DNA from 2 places in the Arthrobacter sp. Soil761 genome. Region 1 is predicted to be linked to the other one. Evidence: riboswitches for the same ligand, from Rfam matches in the RefSeq annotation. Region 1 holds a riboswitch; the other holds the start of a gene.
The links. Region 1 has a riboswitch for cyclic di-AMP ahead of ASG79_RS06075 (hypothetical protein). Riboswitches for the same ligand answer to the same signal wherever they lie in the genome.

Region 1 (4,047 bases):
ACCCCATGCTGGCCACGGGCGGAACCCTGCGCGAAGCCATCAAGTTCCTGTTCAAGCGCGGCGCTTCCGACGTCACCTGCATCTGCCTGCTGGCCGCCCCCGAGGGCCTGGCGCGGCTGGAGGAGGAACTGTCAGGGGCCAACGTGCACATCGTCCTGGCCTCCATCGACGAGAAGCTCAACGAGAAGTCCTACATTGTCCCCGGGCTGGGCGACGCCGGCGACCGCCTCTACGGCATCGCCGGGTAGCACTTCGGCCCTGTTTGAACGGGCTCTTTCCCAACGGGTGTCCCGCCGCTAGCCTGTGCAGATGGACTGGAAACTCGAGCTTGTCTTTGTCCCCGTATCCGACGTTGACCGTGCCAAGGACTTCTACGTCAACAAAGTGGGCTTTAACGCCGACTACGACGAGCGGCCGTCGGACTCCATCCGCTTTGTGCAGTTGACGCCGCCGGGCTCGGCCTGCTCCATCTGCATCGGCGAAGGACTCGTCGACGCCCCGCCCGGCACGGGCTCCAACCTGCAGATGGTGGTCGACGACATCAATGCGGCGCATGACCAGCTCAAGAGCAACGGCGTGGATGTCAGCGATGTGGACGTCCAGGACTGGGGCCACTTCGTGTACTTCGCCGATCCGGACGGAAACAAGTGGGCTGTCCAGTACATCCCGTGGCGGAACGCCGGGCAGGGCGCTGGCGGGAACACCGGACAGGACGCCGGACCGGGCGCTGGTTAACCAAAGCGGCGGGCCGCATCATGATGATGCGGCCCGCCGCTTTGGTGCAGTTCCCCCGGCATCGCTGCCGCCGGGGGGAGGAGTGCCTAGTACCAGTTGTGGGCCAGGTGGAAGTTCAGGGCACCACAGGGCGACTGGTAGCTCTTCTTGATGTAGTCCAGGCCCCAATTGATCTGCGTGCGGTAGTTGGTGAGGTAGTCCGCGCCGGCGCTTGCCATCTTCTCAGCGGGCAGGGACTGGACGATGCCGTATGCCCCGCTGCTGGAATTGGTGGCCGTGGTGGTCCAGTCGGACTCCTTGGTCCACAGCGTCTGCAGGCACTGCATCTGGTCCGGTCCCCAGCCAAACGCCCCCAGCTGGCTGGCGGCGTACGCTTGGGCGCCTGCAGGATCGTTAACCGCGACGGCGCGAGCCGGCTCAGGTGCGGGGGCGGGCTCAGGCGCCGGGGCCGGGGCAGGCGCTGCGGGTGCTGCCGGTGCCGCTGCGGGGGCCGGTTCCGCTGCCTGCGGTGCCACGCTGATGGCAGCGGGCGCGGGGCTTGCTGCCGGGTTGGAGCGGATCTCGCTCTTCTCGATGCTCATTTGAGCGTCGGACGCTGACGTGGAAGGGTTGGACGCGGTGGATGACACCGGAGTCATGCTGCTGGTGGCCTGTCCTGCCGCGCCTACCCCCACCAGCACCGCGCACGATGCTGCAAGGACGGCGGCGCGCTGGCCCAGGGTGGTCTTCTTGGCCTGCTGCGCGGCCCTGTGTTTAGCCTTGGCCTGCAGCAGGCGTGCTTCTGCCGTGTTTTTGGACATGATTGATCGCCTCTCACACCTGCGGAGTTAGCTGTCGGGTTCGGATGAGGGCATCCGGCCGTACGGAAAGATCACGTACTGGCTTAACCCCAAGGGCATTCAATGCCCGGGACGGTGGGTCCCCCGCCTCTGCCGTAGCTCAATCGGAATCCGGGGAAGCGGCAGAGCTTGGCGTCGACCCGGGATATGCGGCCCGAACGGGGGCCGCACCCAATCGACGCTACAGGAAGTGCACGCGAAAGTCACATTTAGGTAACGGAAGTCACGATCCTCAGCGCGTTGATTTGCCGGATTCCCCGTTCGTAACCTCGGTCCCATTGGGGTATGGCCGCCCCATTTCATGAGCGCAGCGCGCCGACCGTTACAGTTCCCGTTACCCAGCCAACAGGTAGACGGTGGTGCCGCCAATGCTCTGCGCCGTGAAGTTGTTCGCCACCCACTGGGCGATCTGGGCGGCAGCGTCCGAACCGGTACTGGCCCGGATGGTTCCGCCTGTGATGAAGTAGTGGATCTTTCCCTGGGACACCAGATCCTGGAACTCCGCCAAGGTAGGGGCGGGATCTGTGCCGTTGAACCCACCCACCGCCATGACCGGCAGTTCCGTTGCCAACTGGTAACCGGCAGCGTTGTTCGAACCCACCACTGCCGCTGCCCAGGTGTAGCCTGAGGCGCCATTCCTGAGTGCTGCCACGAGTTCCGCGGACGGCGTTGGGGCGCCCAAGAGGCCTCCCAAGGCTCCGCCTCCGCGACCACTTGCAGCAGCGGTTCCGCCGGGAAGTGTTCCTCCGGGCGCGCCCTGCTGGCGGGCCGTGTTTCCCTGGGTTGCTGGCTGCCTGGTGCTGCCTGTCCCGGTCCCGCCAAGGCCGGTCCGGCCAGGGCCCGTCCCGCCAGGGCCGAAGCCCGACGACGGCCCGGCACTGACTATCGCCCCGCTGTGCGTTGTCGACGCCGTGGAAAGGGAGTACGCCAGCGGCCCGGTGAGCGACGCCGCAATGGCGAGCGCCGCCGTCGTCCGCTGCACGGCACGCCAGCGCAGGAACCTGCCGAACGCCACGCCCGCTGCGGCCGCCAGGCCTCCGGAAAGGACCAGCCAACGCAGCCCCGCGCCGTAGGCGGACGTGGTGCCAAGCAGCTGGAAGGCCATCAGGGCGGCCGCGGCCACCGCTGCGGCCAGCAGGAGTGCGGCGGGTGGCTGCTGCCGGTGCTGCCACAGGAGGACCGTGCCCAGCCCCGCAAGCCCGGCGATCCCCGGCGCCAGCGCCACGGCGTAGTAAGGGTGGATGATGCCCGCCATGAAGCTGAAGACCAGGCCCGTCACCAGCACCCACAAGCCCCAGATGATGACGGCGGTGCGGACCGCATCCGTCCGCGGTGCCCGCCGGCCCAACCACAGCAGGCCCGCCGCAAGGATCAGGGCGGACGGCAGCAGCCACGCGATCTGGCCGCCGAACTCGCTGTTGAACATCCGGAGCAGCCCGGGATCTCCCCAGCCGTTGCCGCCGCCCACACTGCCGGTCTCGTCGCCCGTCAGCCGGCCCAGCCCGTTGTAACCCAGCGTGAGCTCCAGGATGGAGTTGTTTTGCGATCCGCCGATGTAGGGACGCAGGCCGGCCGGCGTCAGCTCCACCGCCAGGAGCCACCACCCGGCGGAGGCCACCATGGCCGCTCCCGCCGCGGCCAGCCGGAGCAGGCGCCGCGGGAGCCTGTGCGGGCCTGCCAGCGCGTAGGCGATGGCGAATCCCGGAACCACCAGCAGGACCTGCAGCTGCTTGGCCAGGAAGCCGAAGCCCAGGAACACTCCGGCCAGCAGGAGCCAGCGCAACCGGTCCTCCTGGACTGCACGGAGGACCGCGTAGGCGGCTGCCGTCATGAGCAGCACCAGCAGGGCGTCCGGGTTGTTGAAGCGGAACATCAGCGTGGCAACGGGGGTGAGGGCCAGGACGGCTGCGGCGATCAGTCCTGCGCGGTGCGCCAGCCGTGGATCGGCCGTGGCAGGCGCCGCGGCCCGCCGTACGGCCAGGTAGAGCAGCCAGGCGGTGCCGACGCCCATCAGCGCCTGGGGGACCAGGATGCTCCAGGAACTGAGGCCGAAGATCCGGACGGACAACCCCATGACCCACAACGACGCCGGCGGCTTGTCCACCGTGATGGCGTTGGCGGCGTCGGAGGAGCCGAAAAACCAGGCCGCCCAGTCCTGCGATCCGGCCTGGGCCGCGGCGGAATAGAACGCGTTGGCCCAGCCGGATGCTCCAAGGTTCCACAAGTACAGCACGGCGGTCCCGGCCAGCACCGCTGCCAGTCCCAGCCGCCGCCGGAGCGCCCGCGGGTCCGGCCGGAAGCGGGCCGGGACAGGATGATGCGCGGCGGCAGGAGCACCGGCAGGGTGTCCGGTGTGGACCGACGCAGTGTGGACGGACACTGGGTAGTGGCTGGCCATTGAGTCCTACTTGGTGAGTTGGTACACGGTGGAGTTGCCTACGGTCTGGGCCTGGAAGTTGGCCTGGACCCAGGC
Region 2 (4,047 bases), on a different contig from region 1:
CTGGGCAGGGCCGGCTCGGCTGGCGGCGCCTCCGGAACGGAAGGGACAGGGTTGGCCGGCGGAGGGTTGGCCGGGACAGGATTGGCAGGGGCTGGATTCACCGGGACAGGATTGCCGCCCACGGCGGCTGGGGCGGCTGGTGCGGGCGGCCTGGGCTGCTGGGCGGCCGCCGCGGCGGCCCTGGCGGCCGCTTCGGCCTGGCGGCGGGCCTGCTCCTCCGCTGCGGCGCGCTTGGCCGCCTGGGCCGCCTCGTAGGCAGCCAGCGCAGCCTGGCCTTGGCGGTACTCCCCCTCAAGCGCCGCCGTCGTCCCTTTCAGGGCGGCAAGCTGGGCCGTTAGCTCGCCGCCGTGCCGCTGCTCCTCGGCCACCTGCCGTGCCAGTGCGTCCCTGGCGGAACTGGCTGCCTCGGCTTTTGCCCTTGCCTCCCCGGACAGGCGCTCCCGTTCGCTCCTGGCAACCTTTTCCTGTTCCACCAGGGCAGCGGATACCTTTCCGGCCGCCGCCGCCTTGACCACCAACGCGGCCGTCTTGTCCCCCACGAGCTTGACGAGGTTGAGGCCCTGGACGCTGTTGGTCCCCAGGGCGTCCAGCGCCACGAAGAACCCGGCGTTGGTCCCGCCTGTCTTGTACGACTGCACGGCCAGGGCCCCGAGGTCCTTCCGGTACCGGGCCACTTCGTCGTTTGCGCGGGCGGCCCGTGCGGACAGGGTTTCCAGGCGTGATGTGGCTGACTGGAGCTCTGCATCCGCGGCAGCGTATTCGGCGGCCGACCGTACGGCTGCGTCCCCGGCTGCCTCCGACTGCGCCTGCAGGCCGGTCAAGAGCCCGTCGATGGTGGCAATTTCTGCAGCTTTTGCCGCTTCGGACGACTGCGCCTGCTGCACATCCGACCAGGAGGGATATCCGCCCGGCGGCGGCTCCTCCGCTGCGGCCGGCAGCACGGTGGCGGCGGCCAGGGCGATGGCCAGCACGCCACCGAGGAGCGGGATCCCTCGGCTGGTCACGAACAGGGGCATAGTCCCGAAGCTTACCGTCCGGCGCGGCCCCCGAGGGCGCGTCCGTGGCCACATTGTTACCGTTTGCAGCGATAAAGACCCTGCCTGCATTGGTCGAGGTCACCGCCCGAAATGCGAAGTACATCAAGACGTTTGCGCAATTGAGAGGGGAGCCTCGTATGTTATCCAAATGTGACAATCGGGGGCAGCGCGGGTTATGGTCGTTTGGTGTCCCTCTCAGACGGGACATTCCCGTCAGCATGCCGAGCCCTGCCGCTGATCATGGGATTCAACCGCTTTCCGTTTGGCAGGGACGGGGGAACCAAGTTTCTACGGCCACATGTGGCCTTGGGGTTAAGTCGTTAGCGCCTCCGCCCGCGGAGCCAGCTACCGGCCGGGTATCTCCAGCCCGAACCCGACAGCTCACCCCGCAGGCATGGGAGAGGCGATCAACTGTGTCAAAAATTTCCACCACTGCCCGTCACCGCGCGACTCCGGCCCGCTCCATTGTGCTCGAGGGCCTCGCCGTAACCGCCAAGTCCCAGGCCCGTTCGCTGGGCCGTCCGGCGCTTGCCGTTGCTGCAGCGTCCGGTATTGCCTTTGGCGTCGGAGCCCCCGCCCATGCAGGTGTCACCGGCCCGGACACCACTGAGAACACCAGCGTCCAGGCATACTCCGCACCTGCCCCGGCAGCAGCACCCGCCGCAGCAGCAGGAACCGTCCACACGGTGGTGTCCGGCGACACCATCGGGGCCATCGCGGCCGCCCATGGCGTCAGCCTCAACGACGTCCTGGCCGCCAACGGACTGGGACTGTCCTCGATCATCTACCCCGGTGACCAGATCAAGATCCCCGGCGCTGGCCACACCGCAGCCCCGGCGCCGGCAGCAGCTCCCGTCCAGACGGCAGCCGCAACCGCACCGGCAAACACCGGCATGAACATGTCCTACGCCTCAGCCGCCCCGGCGGCGTCCACCGGCACCGGGACCGGCGCTGCCATCCTGGCATCCGCTTACAGCCAGGTCGGCGTGAACCAGGACTGCACCGCAATGGTTGAGAAGGCCCTGCGCTCCGTCGGCAAGTCCGTCGGCGACCTGGCCCCGACGCAGTTCTTCCAGTACGGAACCGTTGTCGGCGCTCCCGCCCCCGGCGACCTGATCATCACCTCCGGCCACGTGGGCGTGTACGCCGGCAACGGCCAGGTTGTGAGCGGCGGCGTCAACGGCTACAGCACCGAGGTCCACTCCATCAGCTGGCTCGGCGGCTACTCCGCAGTCCGCGTAGCCTAGCCTTCGCAACGCTTTGGCAGCAGCAGGCTGGTATTAAACAGCAAAGCTGTTCTTAAACAGGAGGGCGGCAGCCGGGTATTCCCGGCTGCCGCCCTCCTGTCATTTCCGCACCGTACCGCTGAGGCAGTCACGTCCCGCAGAAGGTCATGTAGGTGCCGAAATCCTCAGGGGCACCTTCGGCGTAGCGTTCCAGGCCCGGCCGCTCGGCGAAGGGGCTGCCGACGGCCTCGAGCAACTGCTGCAGGGGAGCCAGGTTTCCGTCAGTGGCGGCGGACAGCGCCTCTTCCACGAGGTGGTTCCGCGGAATATAGGCAGGGTTCACGCTGTCCATCAGTTCCGCGTCGGGCCCCAGGGCCTGCCACCGCTCCGCCCAGGCGTCGAACGCTGCAAGGTCCAGGACCATGCCGCGCACGGGACGGAGGTCCCCCCGCGCGGCCTTGCCCAGGTTCCGGAAGAACAAGGTGTAGTCCACCGGCCCGTCCTTCAGGATGGCAATGGCACCGTCCACCAGGGCGGAGGCGGCGTCGCTGTCCGCATCCCCCGACAGGCCCAGCTTGGCCTTCATGCCGCCGGACCACGCCTGGCTGTACTGTCCGCGGAATCCGCCAAGTACCTCCACCGCGGGGGCAACCGCCTTTTCCTGGTCCCCGTCGATCAGCGGCAGCATTGCCTCCGCCAGCCGTGCAAGGTTCCATTCGGCCAGCACCGGCTGGTTGGCGTAGGCGTAGCGTCCGCTGACGTCGATGGAACTGTAGACAGCGGCGGGATTGAACGCATCCATGAACGCGCACGGGCCGTAGTCGATGGTTTCCCCTGAGATGGTCATATTGTCCGTATTCATGACCCCGTGCACGAACCCCACCAGCATCCACCGGGCCACCAGGTCCGCCTGGGCGGAGACCACCGAGGCGAACAACTCCAGGTAGGGGTTTGGGGCGCCGGCAGCGTGCGGGTAGTGCCTGCCGATGGCGAAATCCGCCAGCCGCTTCAGCAGCTCGAAGTTTTCCGTGGCCCGCGCGTACTGGAAGCTGCCGACGCGCAGGTGGCTGCCGGCAACCCGCGCCAGGACCGCACCGGGCAGCATGCCGTCACGCCTGACCTGCCGGCCAGTTGCCACGACCGCGAGCGAGCGGGTGGTGGGAATGTGCAGGGCATGCATGGCTTCACTTACCACGTACTCACGGAGCATGGGCCCGACGACGGCACGTCCGTCCCCGGCGCGGGCAAACGGCGTGCGCCCCGAGCCTTTGAGATGGAGGTCCAGGAGGCGGCCGCCTTTGTCCGTGACCTCACCAAGCAGCAGGGCGCGTCCGTCGCCAAGCAGCGGAGAGTAGCCGCCGAACTGGTGGCCCGCGTAGGCCTGCGCCACCGGGGTGGCGCCCGCCGGAACGTGGTTGCCCACCAGGAGCCGCACCCCTTCGGGACTGCGAAGGTACCCTGGGTCCAGGCCCAGGTCGCGTGCGAGCCTGTCGTTCAGGACCAGGAGCTCGGGGCTGGGGGCTTCCTCGGCCTGCCAGGGAACGGCGAGTTCCGACAGTTCCCGGGCGAAACGGCCGTCAAAAGTGACCGTGGATTCAGCTGCTGCCGTCATGGCTTAACCCTATCGCCGTAGTTCCGCCCGCTGCTTCCCGTGCCGGTTGCCGGCGGCGGGGAACGGCAATGCGCTGCAGGTCCTCAGCGGCAATGACCGTGGTTCCCGGAGCCCGCGCCCGTGCCTGCTCCGCGAGGTGCGGGACGCCGTCGCCATAGCGTGCGGAGAAGTG

Region 2: another riboswitch for cyclic di-AMP. It lies ahead of ASG79_RS10030 (LysM peptidoglycan-binding domain-containing protein); the one in region 1 lies ahead of ASG79_RS06075 (hypothetical protein).

The regions. Positions count from the first base shown of each region.
Region 1 is NZ_LMSF01000006.1:80,759-84,805, reverse strand. Features, by position in the region: gene upp (uracil phosphoribosyltransferase) at 1-248, shown strand, start outside; gene ASG79_RS06080 (VOC family protein) at 310-735, shown strand; gene ASG79_RS06075 (hypothetical protein) at 822-1,535, opposite strand; cyclic di-AMP (ydaO/yuaA leader) riboswitch at 1,541-1,701, opposite strand; gene ASG79_RS06070 (ArnT family glycosyltransferase) at 1,909-3,972, opposite strand; gene ASG79_RS24290 (ArnT family glycosyltransferase) at 3,979-4,047, opposite strand, start outside.
Region 2 is NZ_LMSF01000012.1:415,702-419,748, forward strand. Features, by position in the region: gene ASG79_RS10025 (coiled-coil domain-containing protein) at 1-1,016, opposite strand, end outside; cyclic di-AMP (ydaO/yuaA leader) riboswitch at 1,277-1,447, shown strand; gene ASG79_RS10030 (LysM peptidoglycan-binding domain-containing protein) at 1,451-2,284, shown strand; gene ASG79_RS10035 (protein adenylyltransferase SelO) at 2,412-3,875, opposite strand; gene ASG79_RS10040 (ribonuclease Z) at 3,859-4,047, opposite strand, start outside.